3 regions of the Paenibacillus sp. RS8 genome follow, and region 3 is predicted to be linked to each of the others. Evidence: riboswitches for the same ligand, from Rfam matches in the RefSeq annotation. Region 3 holds a riboswitch; each other region holds the start of a gene.

Region 1 (4,797 bases), 3.4 Mb from region 3:
ATTTACAGTATTGTTTGCCAAAAAGAGATTAAAAATTATATAATTTTAAATGTATATGATAAAAACTACATTAGTCCACAGAGGACAGAAAGGAATTCTCCTTGAGTAAACCTAATAAAAGTACAAGCGTTCCCCAGCTAAGCAAACAAGAGAAACGGCGGGTAGAACAGGAGCAACAAAAGCAGAAGACGAGAATTTTAATTATTGGTTCAATTGCTTTAGTAGTCATCATTTTTGTTGGATTGTTTATGTTAGCTTCGAAAGATGCCGCAAAAAATGCCACTACGGGAGAACCAGTGGAATTCAATTACAGTGAGCTACCTAGAGTCGGTAAAGAGGATGCACCTGTTAAAATTGTTGAATTTGGTGATTTAAAATGTCCAGCGTGTTCCCAATTTGCAACTTCAGTTAAACCGAAGATTGTTCAAGATTTTGTCAACGAGGGAAAAGCAGCGCTCTACTTTGTAAATATGGCTTTCGTTGGTCCAGACTCTGAGACTGCCTCACTTGCTGCATTATCTGTATATCATCAGAATAAAGATGAATTCTGGAAGTTCTACGATGCTGTATACGCACAGCAAGGTGATGAGAGCGAAGAATGGGCAACTGAAGATTTCTTAGTAAGCCTTGCGGAGAAAGAGAAGTTAGCTATTGATTACGAACTGCTACGTAAAGATATCAAGGATCGTACGTATGCAGATGACCTAAATAAGGGCATGCAGCTAGCTACTGAAGCAGGGGTAACTACAACGCCATCCCTCTACATCAATGGAGTAAAGACTGCGGATCCATTTAACATTGAAGCGATTTCAACTGAAATCAATGACGCCGCAAAAGCTGTGGAGGCAAAGTGACAAAGTTCCTATCTTTTTGCAAGCGTAACTGCCTGTATCTGGCCTGGTTCGTCTCTTTAGTTGCTGTTGCCGGTAGCTTGTATTTGAGCGAAGTATTGAAATATGAACCTTGTAAGCTTTGCTGGTTCCAGAGAATTTTCATGTATCCTCAGTTATTCCTCTTGGGAATTGCAACGTTTCGAGGGGATAAACGGATTATCCCTTATGTACTTCCACTAAGCTTGATTGGTGGCAGTATCTCGATCTATCACTATGCGGAACAGAAAATTCCTGCGTTAAGTAAAGTTCTTCCTTGTACAATTGGTGTTCCTTGTAATAAGGATTACTTGAACTTTTTTGGATTCATTACAATACCATTCCTTGCGTTAATCGCTTTTGCTTTAATTAGTATTTTACTTTGGTACGGACGTAAGGAAGAAGAAGTGATGGAGTTAGATACAGAGGAAAGTTTAGGATTTTGATTTTTTAACTTTAAGTGATCCGAAAAAATGTGAAAAGTGATTAAAAACACGATCCAGAGGGATAATTGAAGAGAATGAAAGAGAGCATCCAATAAGACGCTGTATTTGCGCTTACTGGATGTTTTTTCATTCTTTTTTCATTTTTTTCAACGCTTTACTGTAACCACTTTGTAGACTAATATTAGACCTTGTGAGAAGTTGAATATGCGCTGAATTTTCTTAGGAAAAACGGGGGAACCAAACTTGGCATTCATGCCAATGGGGTGAATCGGAATGGGTCGATTGGACTTAAACCGTAGGGCTATACCACAGCCCGAATCCGCCAGCTAACCTCGTAAGCAAAGGTGGGATAATGACCATGCATAGCATGCGGATCATTTCCGTATGCTATTTTTAGTGTCTGCATTTATGAAATCCACCAATGAAAACAGCGCGCGGAATTTCCGTTTCAGCTCCCAAAGAAAGGAACTGTATCCACCATGGTAAGCAAGGTAAAACGACTATTGATCGGGCGTCCGATGAAGTCGAACGAACTCGATCATGAAAAGTTATCCAAGGTTAAAGCACTGGCTGTCCTGTCTTCTGATGCGCTCTCGTCTGTAGCCTACGGAACGGAACAAATTCTGATTGTACTAGTGGCTGCAGGGTTTACTGCCATCTGGTATTCCCTGCCAATTGCATTAGCCGTATTGGGCCTGCTGGCCATCCTGATTTTATCCTATCGGCAGACGATCTACGCTTATCCTCAGGGAGGCGGAGCTTACATCGTTGCCAAGAGTAATCTTGGTGTTCCGACAGGGCTTTTAGCAGGAGGGTCTTTGTTAGTGGATTACATTCTGACCGTTGCTGTTAGTGCGTCGGCAGGGACGGATGCGATCACATCGGCTTTTCCAAGTCTTCATAATCACACCGTTCTTATTGCAGTATCCGTTATTATTCTTCTTACTTTAATTAATCTTCGCGGAGTTACAGAATCAGCTTCATTCATCGCAATCCCAGTGTATTTGTTCGTGGTGTCGATTGTAGTGTTGATTATCTCCGGTATTATTAAATATGCAGCAGGTGGCGTGCATGCGAATGTCCCTGAAATTGGCGCTGCTGTTTCTAATGTTAGTTTGTTTCTACTATTAAAAGCCTTCAGTTCTGGCTGTTCGGCTCTTACGGGTGTAGAGGCTGTATCTAATGCTATTCCAAACTTTAAAGCACCTGCAGAAAAGAATGCAGCCAAGACCTTAATGGTCATGGGAGTTATACTTGGATTTATGTTCACAGGCATCACACTCCTGGCGTATTGGTACGGCATAGTGCCTGACGAAAAGGCCACAGTTGTTTCTCAGATCGCTGAATCGACCTTTGGTCGCGGAACTTTATATTTTTTCATACAAGGTATCACAGCAGTAATTTTGTTCTTGGCGGCTAATACGGCATACTCAGCGTTCCCGCTGCTTGCATTTATGTTTGCAAAAGATAAATATATGCCGCATGCTTTTATGGTTCGTGGTGACCGTCTAGGCTTCTCCAATGGTATTATTTTTCTAGGTGTTCTGTCAGCTCTGCTTGTAGCTGCATTCCACGGAAATACAGAAAGCCTGATTCCTCTTTATGCGGTTGGCGTCTTCATTCCATTCACATTGTCACAGCTAGGAATGATGGTTCATTGGTTTAAAACCAAACCAGCGGGATGGAAAAAAAGATTTGTTGTAAATACCATTGGTATGCTGACTACATTGACGATTACACTTATTTTTATCATTACTAAGTTCTCAAGCGTATGGATGGCTTTCATTTTCTTACCTGCTGTAATGTTCGTGTTCTACCGTATCCACAAGCACTATTTGAATATTGCAGATGAGCTTCGTATATGTCCGAGTACCGATAAACCTTTGATTAAAGGCAGCACGGTTGTTGTCCCTGTTGCCGGTGTAACACGTGCTGTACTGCATTCCATTAGCTATGCCAAGTCTTTAACGGATAATGTTGTAGCAGTATATGTTGGATTTGATGAAGAGGACATCCAAAAGATGGAGCAACGGTGGGAGGAGTGGAGCCCAGGTGTACGCCTGATTGTACTCCGTTCCAGATATCGCAGTATTATTCGTCCGTTACTGAAATTTATTGATACAGTGGAGTGGAAGACCGCAGCAACGGATCATATCACGATCCTGATCCCACAATTTATCACTAAGCATTGGTGGCAAGCTGTACTTCATAATCAGACCAGCTTTTTAATCCGTTCTTACCTAATGAATTCAAAAGATGTTGTGGTAGCGACTGTCCCTTATCATTTGAATAAATAGTGAACCCTTAAGGAGAGGCTATATCCGGAACGTTCGGAATATAGCCTTTTTTGTATTTTAAAGAAGGAAATTGTTACAAATCCACAAAATTTAAAATTTATATGTTGACATAGAGAATGAGAATCAATATCATTTAAAGGTGAGACAGAGACAATCAACATCTTTGAGAAAACATAGCTTGTACACACTAGGAGGGTATTAAATGTTTTGGTTTAACAGAAAAAGATTTGGAAGCATGAAATTAACGATGATCGGATTAATGGTGATGGTGCTATTTTTATCCGCTTGCGGTAATAATAATTCCGGTAACGCATCAAACACAGGATCAGAGCCTACAGCAGCACCTACTGCTGAAGCCACAGAAGCTCCTGCAGCGCCTAAGACGTTAACGGATGCAATGGGGCATGAAGTAACGATTCCGGCTAATCCAACGCGTGTACTGGGTTCTTATTTGGAGGATGCTCTGGTAACTCTGGGCGTGACTCCAGTAGCACAATGGTCCGTACCGAATGGTGTTCAGGATTATCTGGCCGCTGAATTGAAAGATGTGCCTACCATTAGCTACGATCTTCCGCTCGAGGCAGTAACCAGCTTTGCTCCGGATCTTATTCTCATCCCATCGGAGTCTTCTGTACAGAACGGTATCTACGACCAACTGAATAAGATTGCACCGACTTATGTGATTGGGGATGAACTAAATCAAGATTGGCGTAAATCGCTGCTCAAGATTGGTGAAATTCTGAACAAGACCCCTGAAGCAGAGAAAGCCATTAAAGAGTATGAAGACAAAGCGGCTGCTGCGAAAGAAGAGCTTAAAGGAGCTATTGGTCAAGAGTCCGTGGCGATTTTATGGTTGGTACAAAAGAACTTCTATATTGTAGATGAAACACGCAGTAGTGGTGCTGTGTTATACACAGACCTTGGTGTAACGCTGCCTAACTTAGTAACAGAAATTCCTGTTGGTACAAGAGCTACTTGGAATCCAATCTCGCTAGAGAAGCTTTCTGAGCTGACGGCAGATCATATTATTCTTGTAAACAGTGATAAGACTGAGGGTTCGGAAATCCTGGACAGTGCAATTTGGAAAGGTATCCCGGCTGTAAAAGCTGGTAATGTGCATGAAATGAGCTCAACCAGCAGCTGGTTATACAGTGGTGCGAACGCTGGCGGCAAAATTATTGATGA
Region 2 (4,797 bases), 600 kb from region 3:
TACCAATCAGAATTCCCGTGAACAGACCATTGTCTGTGCGGAATGTACCAATGGTCTCAGGAACTGGCTTCTTCTGAAGTAAAGAACCTGCTACTGCCAGCATTGCGATGATCGAGACATAACGGCCTAGCAGCATGACAATCCCGGTTGTAACATTCCAAAAGGTTGTGTTGTCCGCAAGCCCCTCAAATCCTGAGCCATTGTTCGCGGCAGAAGAGACATATTCATATAACACTTGGCTGAGCCCATGGAATCCAGTGTTCGTAATCGCCCCTTGCCCCAAATCGGTCAGGAACGCAGCTGCGGTTGGCACTAGGATAATGAAAGGATGAACAAGGATCGCAATGGCAATCAGCTTCATCTCCTTGGCCTCTATCTTCCGTCCGAGAAACTCTGGTGTCCTGCCGACCATCAGACCGCACAGGAAGACACCCAGAATCGCATACATCAGCATATTGATCAGTCCGACACCTTTACCCCCAAAGACATTGTTGAGCATCATCAGTGCCAGAGGCGTGATACCTCCCAGAGGTGTCAGCGTATCATGCATATTGTTAACACTACCTGTCGTAGCTGCGGTTGTTACTGAAGTAAACAAGGAAGACTGCGGAATGCCGAAGCGGACCTCTTTACCTTCCATGCTGCCTTGCGAAGATTCGATTCCTAGTGCATTGATCGCCGGATTACCCTTTGATTCAGCATAATAGTTCAGTCCCAGCAGTAGTACGAACAAGGTCATCATTGCGGTAAAAATAACCCAGCCCTGACGTTTGTTCTTAGCAAACAGTCCGTACATATAAGGGAGCGAAGCTGGCAGCATCCACATAGAAAGAATCTCCAGCACGTTCGTAAGTGGATTAGGGTTCTCAAAAGGATGCGATGAATTGGCCCCGAAGAAGCCACCTCCGTTCGTGCCCAAATGCTTGATCGATTCCAGAGAAGCTACTGGACCGATAGCAATCTGTTGCGTTTGCCCCTCTAGTGTAGTGACTTCAAGTGATGGCTTGAGGGTTTGCGGCACATGTAGTCCTACCATTACCAATGAAACTAGCAGAGCCAGCGGAATGAACACACGAATATGTGCTTTGACGAAATCCTCGAAGAAGTTCCCGACTGATGTGCGTCCTGTGATCCCTCTGACAAAGGCAACCGCAACTGAAAATCCGCTCGCTGCAGACGTGAACATCATCATCGTGATGACAGCCATTTGTGAAAAATACGAAAGTCCCGTCTCCCCGCTGTAATGCTGCAGGTTCGTATTAGTCATAAAGCTGATCACCGTATTGAACGAAAGCGTCTGTTCCATATCCGCAATTCCATTCGGATTTAGCGGTAAACCCCGCTGCAATCGAAGAAAGATATAGCTGAAAGTAACCAGTACGATATTCGTTAAAACAAAGCTGAGCGCATACTTTTTCCAGGACATCCCTTCCCGTTTTTTCAGTCCGATCAGCTTATAAATCCCTTTTTCCACGCCTCCAAACCATCGATCCGTACGATTGGGTTCATTAGAAAATACATGATATAAATACGTGCCCATCGGCTTAACCAGCAAGATGAGAATGACGATTACAGCTACGATTTGCAAAATGCCCATGAATGCCCCTCCTTAAAATTTCTCCGGATGAATCAATGCGTAAACAAGATATAAAAACAGCAGTAGGGTAACAGCGATGACTAGAATCACAGCTTATCCCTCCCTGTATCCTCAACTACACCTGCGCACCAGCGCATAAATCCATAAAACAACCCGTAAATTACAGCTAACGAAGCCACCATATACAGATCCATCATATCTCCCGCACTCCTTCTTTTATCCTTGATGAGGTGATTTATCGATTAGAAAATCAGCATCACCACTGTGGGAATAGATTACATAACTTGCACCAAGTCTTTTATAGACCAATCTAGGATTTATTGAGCTTGTGATCACAAAAATCGGCTGCGTCGTCCAGGTGCGGCACATCTGAATGTAGCGGCAGCATAACGTAAAGCTGCTCTCGAACAGATATACCCGGCCTACCGGGAACGGGGGGCGAAACCAAGTATTCTGATGGCGGGTATCTACTAGAACGACTTTCTCAATCCCCATCTCTTCAAGTAGGGACTTCTCAGGCAAGTTGTTGGTCAATCCCGCCATCTTAATGCCTCTAAATTTTAGAAGCTTAATAAAATGTTCTCCTGCCTTCGTTGGCGCACATACCAGTACATATTCATTCTGATCTGTCATCTCTTATTCTCCTCAAATGCTTTGCTTGTAAGATCAGAGCTTGATCACCCTGGTCTTGAAAGAAAAGCTACCGCTAATGATGAATATAACGACCTCTTCGTGAGGTTTTCCATAAATGCTTTGCTTAAAAAAGCACAGCAAAAAGCCACAAAGGATTCTCCTCTGTGGCTCGCTAGCGGTCACATTGCACTCATCCTCTCTCCATACGCTTACGAGGTTAGCTGTCGGATTCGGGCGGTGAGAGTCGCCCTACCTGTATAGATGCGAGCTCACTCGTATCTTCTACAGGATTCACCCCATAACCGGCTTCCGACTCTCACATCGTCTGCCGATTGTTGGTTCCCCCGCTTTCCTTACCGGAAATTAAGCGGATCAAATATTCGATTGTTGTTGAAACAGGAGTAATCATACCCTTATGCAGGAAGTATTGTAAAACGTGATTGATGCCAAAATAATGCAAATTAAAAACTATTTTCGCATTGGATAGCGCTTACTTGATATTCAATCTCTCTATATCTCTTGTTTACTCGAATTTGAATCAATTAGCGAAAAGCGGACGGACTCTGTGATTTTATTCACCACAGCTGGAGAAATCACCAAAAATCGCCTATATAGGAAAGGAAACGAGAAGTCGAGATTAAACGAGGAAGAAGCTCGATAACACGCAATAAATACCTATTTGGCAGGATTTTTCGTCGTAGTCGGTAGGATATGGTTCAAATTGCGCTCAAAAGAACACTTTCTGCTTTTACAGAAACACCTTGAAAAGAGTATGATTCGGATTGAATCTATTTCACGAAATACAATCAACGCTGAGTTCCTGTATTTGCAGGGAACGGGGGAACCATCGGGCCACATGGCCTACTTGGGGTGAATCCGAAGGAGACTGTTCAAGTCTCACATAGGTAGGGCGACTCTCACCGTCCGAATCCGACAGCTAACCTCGTAAGCGTAAAGAGAGAGACCCTTGATCCGCCACGCTTTGGCACAGGTGTGTATGCCTGTATTCCAAAACCGCAGCAGAGGTCCTCCTCTTGCTGCGGTTTTTGCGTTACCTGAACCTACCCGGGTAATAGCATGCTGGACGGGGTGAAAGGAATGAAACACTATTATTGGGGAACTCAGCAAGGGCTGCTTGAGCCGATAAGTCTAAATTATGTTTGCTTTGGAGCGTTATGGTTCGAAGAGGATCATCACAGAACTATTGTCGGCTATGCATTTGGTCAGAACCAAATTGAATCCTTGCGCCATTTCAGCAGCCCTTCTACTTGTGAGTGCTGTATGGACCGAAGAATTATATACGAAATATATAAAAATATCAGAGAAAAGCAGCAGCTGCAGGATTGGTCGGCACACCAATGTTTTCCGTGGCTCGCCGCTTTTAAGAAACCTTGGAAGGACGTTGCTATTGGTTGGTACGTAATGAGATCCCGCAGCACCTTCCCCTTACATTTATCCATTATACGTAAACAGAAATTCCGACTATGGCTGGAGCATGCCGCAGTCTGTGAGAACGAAGCTGAAATGCTTGCCTGTATAGAGAAGGCTAACCTTACTCACCATGTTGAGCTTAAGCTTTTGGAAACCTAGGGAGGAGCAACTTGTCATGGACCAGCGAAGACTATCTCGCATTGAAGTATTCGTCTTTGATTCACCTGAGCCTATTCACTATGGAATGGAAGCTGATCCAGGCAGCCGGTATGGCATCCTGAAACTTACCTGTAAAGGGGGGAGCAGCTGGGGGGCATGTCTTATCTCAGCCAATACCAGAACCTTCGACCTTATTAAATGGAGTTCTTTTCTCAGAATGATATACCACTGCCGGCTTGAGGAAGCGATAGATAAAGTACGTACCCATGGTTCAGAGTGGGATCAGACTCAGTTTGAGCTAGTGCAAGATGCTTTACAGGATTTAAAAGCCAAGCTGCAGGGTAAATCATTGGCAGATCATATCCAGCAAGGTCGTCTGTACAGAGCTGTCGCCGGTGGAAGAGATTCCAGAGGGGGGCGGCTATACTATAAACCATCTAAGACCGTATCCAGTATTGCGCTTCAAAAGCATAGTTATCCAGAACCTGATACCGCCGAGCTTATCAACAAATCCATTTCTTACTTTTCTATATTATAGGTTCATCACATAACCCATTCTGAAAGGATCGTGTTTATCATGCCTGACCCCTTACCTGCCGAATCACCCCGTAGAACTATATTTGCAGAGTGTGTTCAAAAGAATACGAATGATATCTATGCGCTCAGTTCTATGTTGTTACAACAATCAGCAGAAGCCGAGAGAGTTACTATCCGTACTTTTAAAGAGCTTCATAAAATATTCCGTCAAAAAAGCTTCGACAGCCAGCTATTCTCTATCGAAGCTTACCGCTCTTGTATCCGACAATGCGCCGATTATTACGCACGCCGGTCTCTTCTGTCTGCCAAGGCACTGCCTTGGGAGGAACAGCTCGTAAAAGTGATGTGGTATGGCCTAAAGCTATCTTTACCTCAAATTAGCATTATCCTGCAAAAGAGCGTTCCTGTACTGAAAGATCAGCTTAGACATGTGCGGGAGC
Region 3 (4,797 bases):
GCTTCAAAATGTGACTGGCAAGCACCTGCAACAATCGTCAACGCATCAAAATTTCGCTCATAATCCCTAGCTACCCTAATAGCAGCTACGAAGTTTTGCGAATTTTTATAGCTGCTCAGACTGTGAAGATCGTAAGTATGCTGTTGCTTCAGCACCCCGTCATGACCGGTAATCACCACAATATCTGGACGCACGCGGGGCAGCAGCCGGTATAAAGTGTCAGCCATTGCGGACTCATGAACATGATGACCTTCAGCAGGGATCCGCAATTGCTCATATAAGCTCAGACTCTTATTCAAGTACGCCGGATCGCCATCCAGATGTAGTACTTTCCCCGGCACTTCAAAATAAGCAGCTTCCTTGGGCGATGGAGCCCATGCCCCCTCTGATAGAGCGCTCCCGCTCCGCTGACTTTGCTCCTGTCGGTCTTTCCGCAGCTGTGTCAGTGATTCATTCGCTTTAATCTGTGCTTGTTGTCCTCGTTCCGTAATTCGGGTAGGAGGCACTTGAACCAAGTCATTCAGAGGAGAATCCGCCAACAGACGGAAATCTGTGCCTTTAATGACGGCTCTGTCCTGCACAATATGATCTACACGAAAAGTCAAATCACCGCCATATGATTTACGAACGACCAAGTCTCCTAAATTCATTACAACCACCACCTCTACCCCATCGTATGGGCAAAGGCCTCAGTTGGTTCATAACTAGCCGTGTTTTTAGCTTATACGATTCCAGCAGCCAACAGAACACCGCTCAATCGGGCGTATTCTTCTAAACTTAACGTTTCTCCGCGACGGGTTGGTTCAATACCAGCTTCTGCAAGTAAAGCCTCCAGACGTTCACGTCCCTCTTCAGGGAAGTAACGAGCCTTGAGATTGTTAGCAATCGTTTTGCGACGCTGTGTGAAAGAAGCTTGAACGACCTCAAAGAAATGCTTCTCACTCTCAACTTCTACCGGTGGGCGCTCTCTTACCTTTAGACGGATTACAGCTGACTCCACATTAGGCTGAGGAATGAATACTGTACGCGGCACAATGCAGACGAGCTCAGGCTCGCTGTAATACTGCACGGCAATGCTAAGGCTTCCGTATTCCTTCCCTCCCGGAGAAGCAGCCATACGCTCCGCAACCTCTTTCTGAATCATTACAACGATGTTATCAAGCGGAAGCTTCTCTTCGAGCAGTTTCATCAGGATCGGTGTAGTCACATAATACGGCAAATTGGCAACTACGCTTACCTTGTTCACGGATGAAAAGTCTTCCTTGAACAGCTCCTGCAGGTTTACATTCAGAACATCATCATTACGAACCTTAACATGCGGGTAAGGGGAAAGTACGTCCCTTAAAATAGGGATCAACCTACGGTCGATCTCCACAGCGGTTACCGCACCGGCTGTTAGCGCCAAACGCTCCGTAAGTGCTCCAATCCCAGGACCGATCTCTAGAGCCCCTGAGTCGCTATCTAGCCCAGCAGCGTCTACAATCTTGTCCAATATATTTTGATCAATCAAAAAATTCTGTCCTAAGCTCTTCTTGAACTTAAATCCATAACGTTGAATAATCTCTTTTGTCCGTTTTGGAGTTGAAATTTCCTCTCTACCACTCATGAAGTAATGCCCCCCTGATCAATTTGGGCGAGAGCTCCGGCAAATTCCTCCCGCGTAATTCCAAACATCGCCAGCCGCTTGTACAGCTGCTTGCCATTACAATATCCGATTCCAAGCAAATTACCAAGTGCCATACGTCTTTCAGCTGCCCGAGGGTGTACAAGCATTCCAGCGGCCATTAGATCGTCAATTCCAATTATTGCAGGTGCTCCTTCAAAAGAGGTATGTACGTTTCGTAGCGCATGACGAATCGCCTCTGGAGAGGCGTTCTCCACACCGATATCTCCCTTACGGGTTGCGTCCTTCTCCGGAATGAAAGCATGCTTGCAGCCCGGCACCTTTGCGGACACAATCTTACGAATTCGTTCACCCGCGTGATCCGGATCTGTAAGAATAATCACCCCTCTACGCTCCATAGCAAGCGCGATCTTCGCAATTACGGTCCGGTCTACCGCCGAGCCCCCTGTTTCGATCGTATCTGCTTCTACAGCGCGTTTAACAGCGACGGTATCACTCTTACCTTCAACGACAATTAATTCCTTAATCATATCTATTGACTCCTTCCAAAAAAAGCAAAAAAGAAGAGGTTTCGCTCCTCTTCTTTTGGTTAAAGAATTTATAAGTGATGAGCGGTTGCTCTGCGATCAACGAAATGATCATCTGGCGTTCCTTAACGGTTATCATCACTATAGCTTATCAAAGAATAATTTGCAAAAGCTTCCGAACTAATTTAACTCCGGCTTCACAGGTCCAATCACATAAACGGTACGTGATTTACGACCGAAATTACGCACATGGCTCAGTGAATCGTAATAGACATCTACTTTATTGCCTTTAATGGCACCGCCAGTATCTTCAGCTCGGCGGAATCCAAGCCCCTCAATATATACCCACCAGCCAATAGGGATTACATTCGGGTCTACTGCAATTGTACGACCTTCCGTTACGCGTGTTCCGGAGGCAGTTTTGGTACCTATACCTGGCTCTTCTGATGAATAAGCTGTCATGGAGACGTTCTTAATCATCTTCTTGTACTCAAAGTCTACGCCAGCCTTGCTTGTGACGTTATTAGTCTTGGCGCTAACCTTAGCCGTTTTGGAAGTAGTGTTTGATTTGGAAGTTGTTGTAGTCTTAGCTACAGCCGGCTTAGGAAGTGGTTTGGTACCAACGGCAATAACTTTATCTTTCGTTACCGTTTGTACTTCCTTACCAATCATGCGCATAGAGGCCAGTTCTCCGTCTTGGTAGATCTTTTCAATATGCTGAATCATGACGCCTGGTTTGCCTGCCTGTGCCACTCTAACTGTTCCCACAGTAAGGGAGGGGTCTGCTGTCTTGATGACTCTGAAGGGTAAGTTAGTTGTCCGCTGTACAGTCTGTTTGTTGATGCGAACAATCTTAATCCCCATGTTGGCAGAAATGGCGGTGTCTAACGAAGGGAAAATCTTATCATGACCTTCTAGGGTGATGCCCATTTTGTCAATTGCTTTACCGATTGTATCCTCGGTTGTATATAACGTTTTTGTTGCTCCGTCCGCAGTAAGGCTAATTTTCTGCGCACGATTGATAACGACACGGTCACCGTCTTTTATTTCATCACTCAGACCTAAAGATAGTTCATCATGCGGCTGCAGCGAAATTTGCTCTTTCTCCAGCACATCACCAAGAAGCGCTTCTCGCGTTTCAAGCGTCTGTGTCTGCCCGTCTATTACTAAAAATAATTGTTTGTTACTTTGACCGTGTACGTACAGCAGAATAAGTAGCGCGATAGCGACTGAAATCACGCCTGCAAGTAAAAGTACGCGAGTATTTACTTGCTCCCACCGTAGTGCGAAAGACCTGCTGGATGACTGCGAATCATGGGATACTTCTGGTTGGAATACGCCCATTCTCTCCATCCTCCTTACATAGCCCCGTCGTCAATTGTATATCATGAGGACTGAATTCCTTTGACGAAACTATTTGAGATTGTCACAGGACACGCACTTAATAACTTAGCGTCTCCTGCTCATGGATCGCCTGCTCGGCACAGCTACTCCCACCCCTGTTATATAACAGTATGTGGGCAACATTCTATTTATTCAAAAATAAAAAAGCCTAAAAAGAGTTCAATTGAGGACTCTTTCGTGGCTTCTCCAAATTCAGAATAGAGAATGCTTGTGCACGAGGTTGCCTCTCTTACTTGCGCTTACGGGGTTAGCTGTCGGGTTCGGACGAAAGAGAGACGCCCTATTTCAGGTCACCCGCTCATGGCGGTTGCCCTTAAATTCACCCCAAAGACCACGTGAAGAAATCAAATACTGTCCTGTGGCACGTCGAAGCCGTATTCAAAATACAGGCATGCGACAGGTCAATATTGGTTCCCCCGTTCTCCATACGGAGACTCAGCGAGACGATCCATGAATCAGTGGCTGTCACTATAACACAGCTCACATCACTGAAAAGATGATATCCTGTTTTGATGCATGTTGTAAAGGACGATTCAACCACGTTTAAGCAAAAATTTGGTTAAAATATTGTAATATTCAGCCGTTTTTATATTAAAAAAGTTTAATATATCGGCCATTCTCTATTTTTCGCCTATTTTACTCCCGTTTTCACTCAATCCCAAATCGTTCCAGTGCGTTCGCATACGTTATTTTAGCCAATTCTTCCCATGTTAGCCCTTTAATTTCAGCTGCCGCCTCTGCTACCAACTTCACATGAGCACTCTCATTTCGCTTCCCGCGGAAGGGATGAGGAGTCAAATATGGGGCATCCGTTTCGATCAATAATCGGTCTAACGGGGTCTGCGCAAGCACTTCTTTTGGCACTCGTGCATTTTTGAACGTAATGGGTCCTCCAAACGATAAATGAAAACCAAGATTCAAGCACATTTTTGCTGTTTCCCAGCTTCCTGAGAATGAGTGCATTACGCCTCCAACCTCATTTGCCTTTTCTTCCCGCAAAATCCGTACAACATCTTCATGGGCATCACGGTCATGAATACAAATCGGCATCTTTAGTTCACGGGCTAGTCCGATTTGCTTGCGAAAAACCTCATGTTGCACATCCTTGGGAGAGGTATCCCAGTAATAATCCAGTCCAATTTCCCCAATAGCCACCACTTTTTTATGACTGCACAGAGAAGCGATCCAATCGAGATCTCCTTCTTTCATATCTATCGCATCCTGTGGATGCCAGCCCACTGC

The links. A riboswitch is a leader RNA that binds a small molecule or an ion and turns the genes downstream of it on or off. The one in region 3 is predicted to bind cyclic di-AMP.
Region 1: linked by a shared signal. The riboswitch ahead of ACDZ28_RS25020 (APC family permease) and the one ahead of ACDZ28_RS08285 (ubiquitin-like domain-containing protein) in region 3 are both predicted to bind cyclic di-AMP.
Region 2: linked by a shared signal. The riboswitch ahead of ACDZ28_RS11115 (hypothetical protein) and the one ahead of ACDZ28_RS08285 (ubiquitin-like domain-containing protein) in region 3 are both predicted to bind cyclic di-AMP.

What each region holds. Positions count from the first base shown of each region.
Region 1 covers NZ_CP168131.1:5,297,077-5,301,873, reverse strand. Annotated here, with positions in the region: gene ACDZ28_RS25030 (thioredoxin domain-containing protein) at 102-854, shown strand; gene ACDZ28_RS25025 (disulfide oxidoreductase) at 851-1,315, shown strand; cyclic di-AMP (ydaO/yuaA leader) riboswitch at 1,513-1,671, shown strand; gene ACDZ28_RS25020 (APC family permease) at 1,795-3,612, shown strand; gene ACDZ28_RS25015 (iron-hydroxamate ABC transporter substrate-binding protein) at 3,815-4,797, shown strand, end outside.
Region 2 covers NZ_CP168131.1:2,170,449-2,175,245, reverse strand. Annotated here, with positions in the region: gene kdpA (potassium-transporting ATPase subunit KdpA) at 1-1,597, opposite strand, end outside; gene kdpF (K(+)-transporting ATPase subunit F) at 1,610-1,687, opposite strand; gene ACDZ28_RS11120 (hypothetical protein) at 1,814-2,230, opposite strand; cyclic di-AMP (ydaO/yuaA leader) riboswitch at 2,421-2,610, opposite strand; cyclic di-AMP (ydaO/yuaA leader) riboswitch at 3,031-3,196, shown strand; gene ACDZ28_RS11115 (hypothetical protein) at 3,329-3,820, shown strand; gene ACDZ28_RS11110 (hypothetical protein) at 3,837-4,358, shown strand; gene ACDZ28_RS11105 (hypothetical protein) at 4,398-4,797, shown strand, end outside.
Region 3 covers NZ_CP168131.1:1,570,860-1,575,656, reverse strand. Annotated here, with positions in the region: gene yabG (sporulation peptidase YabG) at 1-650, opposite strand, end outside; gene rsmA (16S rRNA (adenine(1518)-N(6)/adenine(1519)-N(6))-dimethyltransferase RsmA) at 722-1,606, opposite strand; gene rnmV (ribonuclease M5) at 1,603-2,154, opposite strand; gene ACDZ28_RS08285 (ubiquitin-like domain-containing protein) at 2,332-3,495, opposite strand; cyclic di-AMP (ydaO/yuaA leader) riboswitch at 3,777-4,006, opposite strand; gene ACDZ28_RS08280 (TatD family hydrolase) at 4,204-4,797, opposite strand, start outside.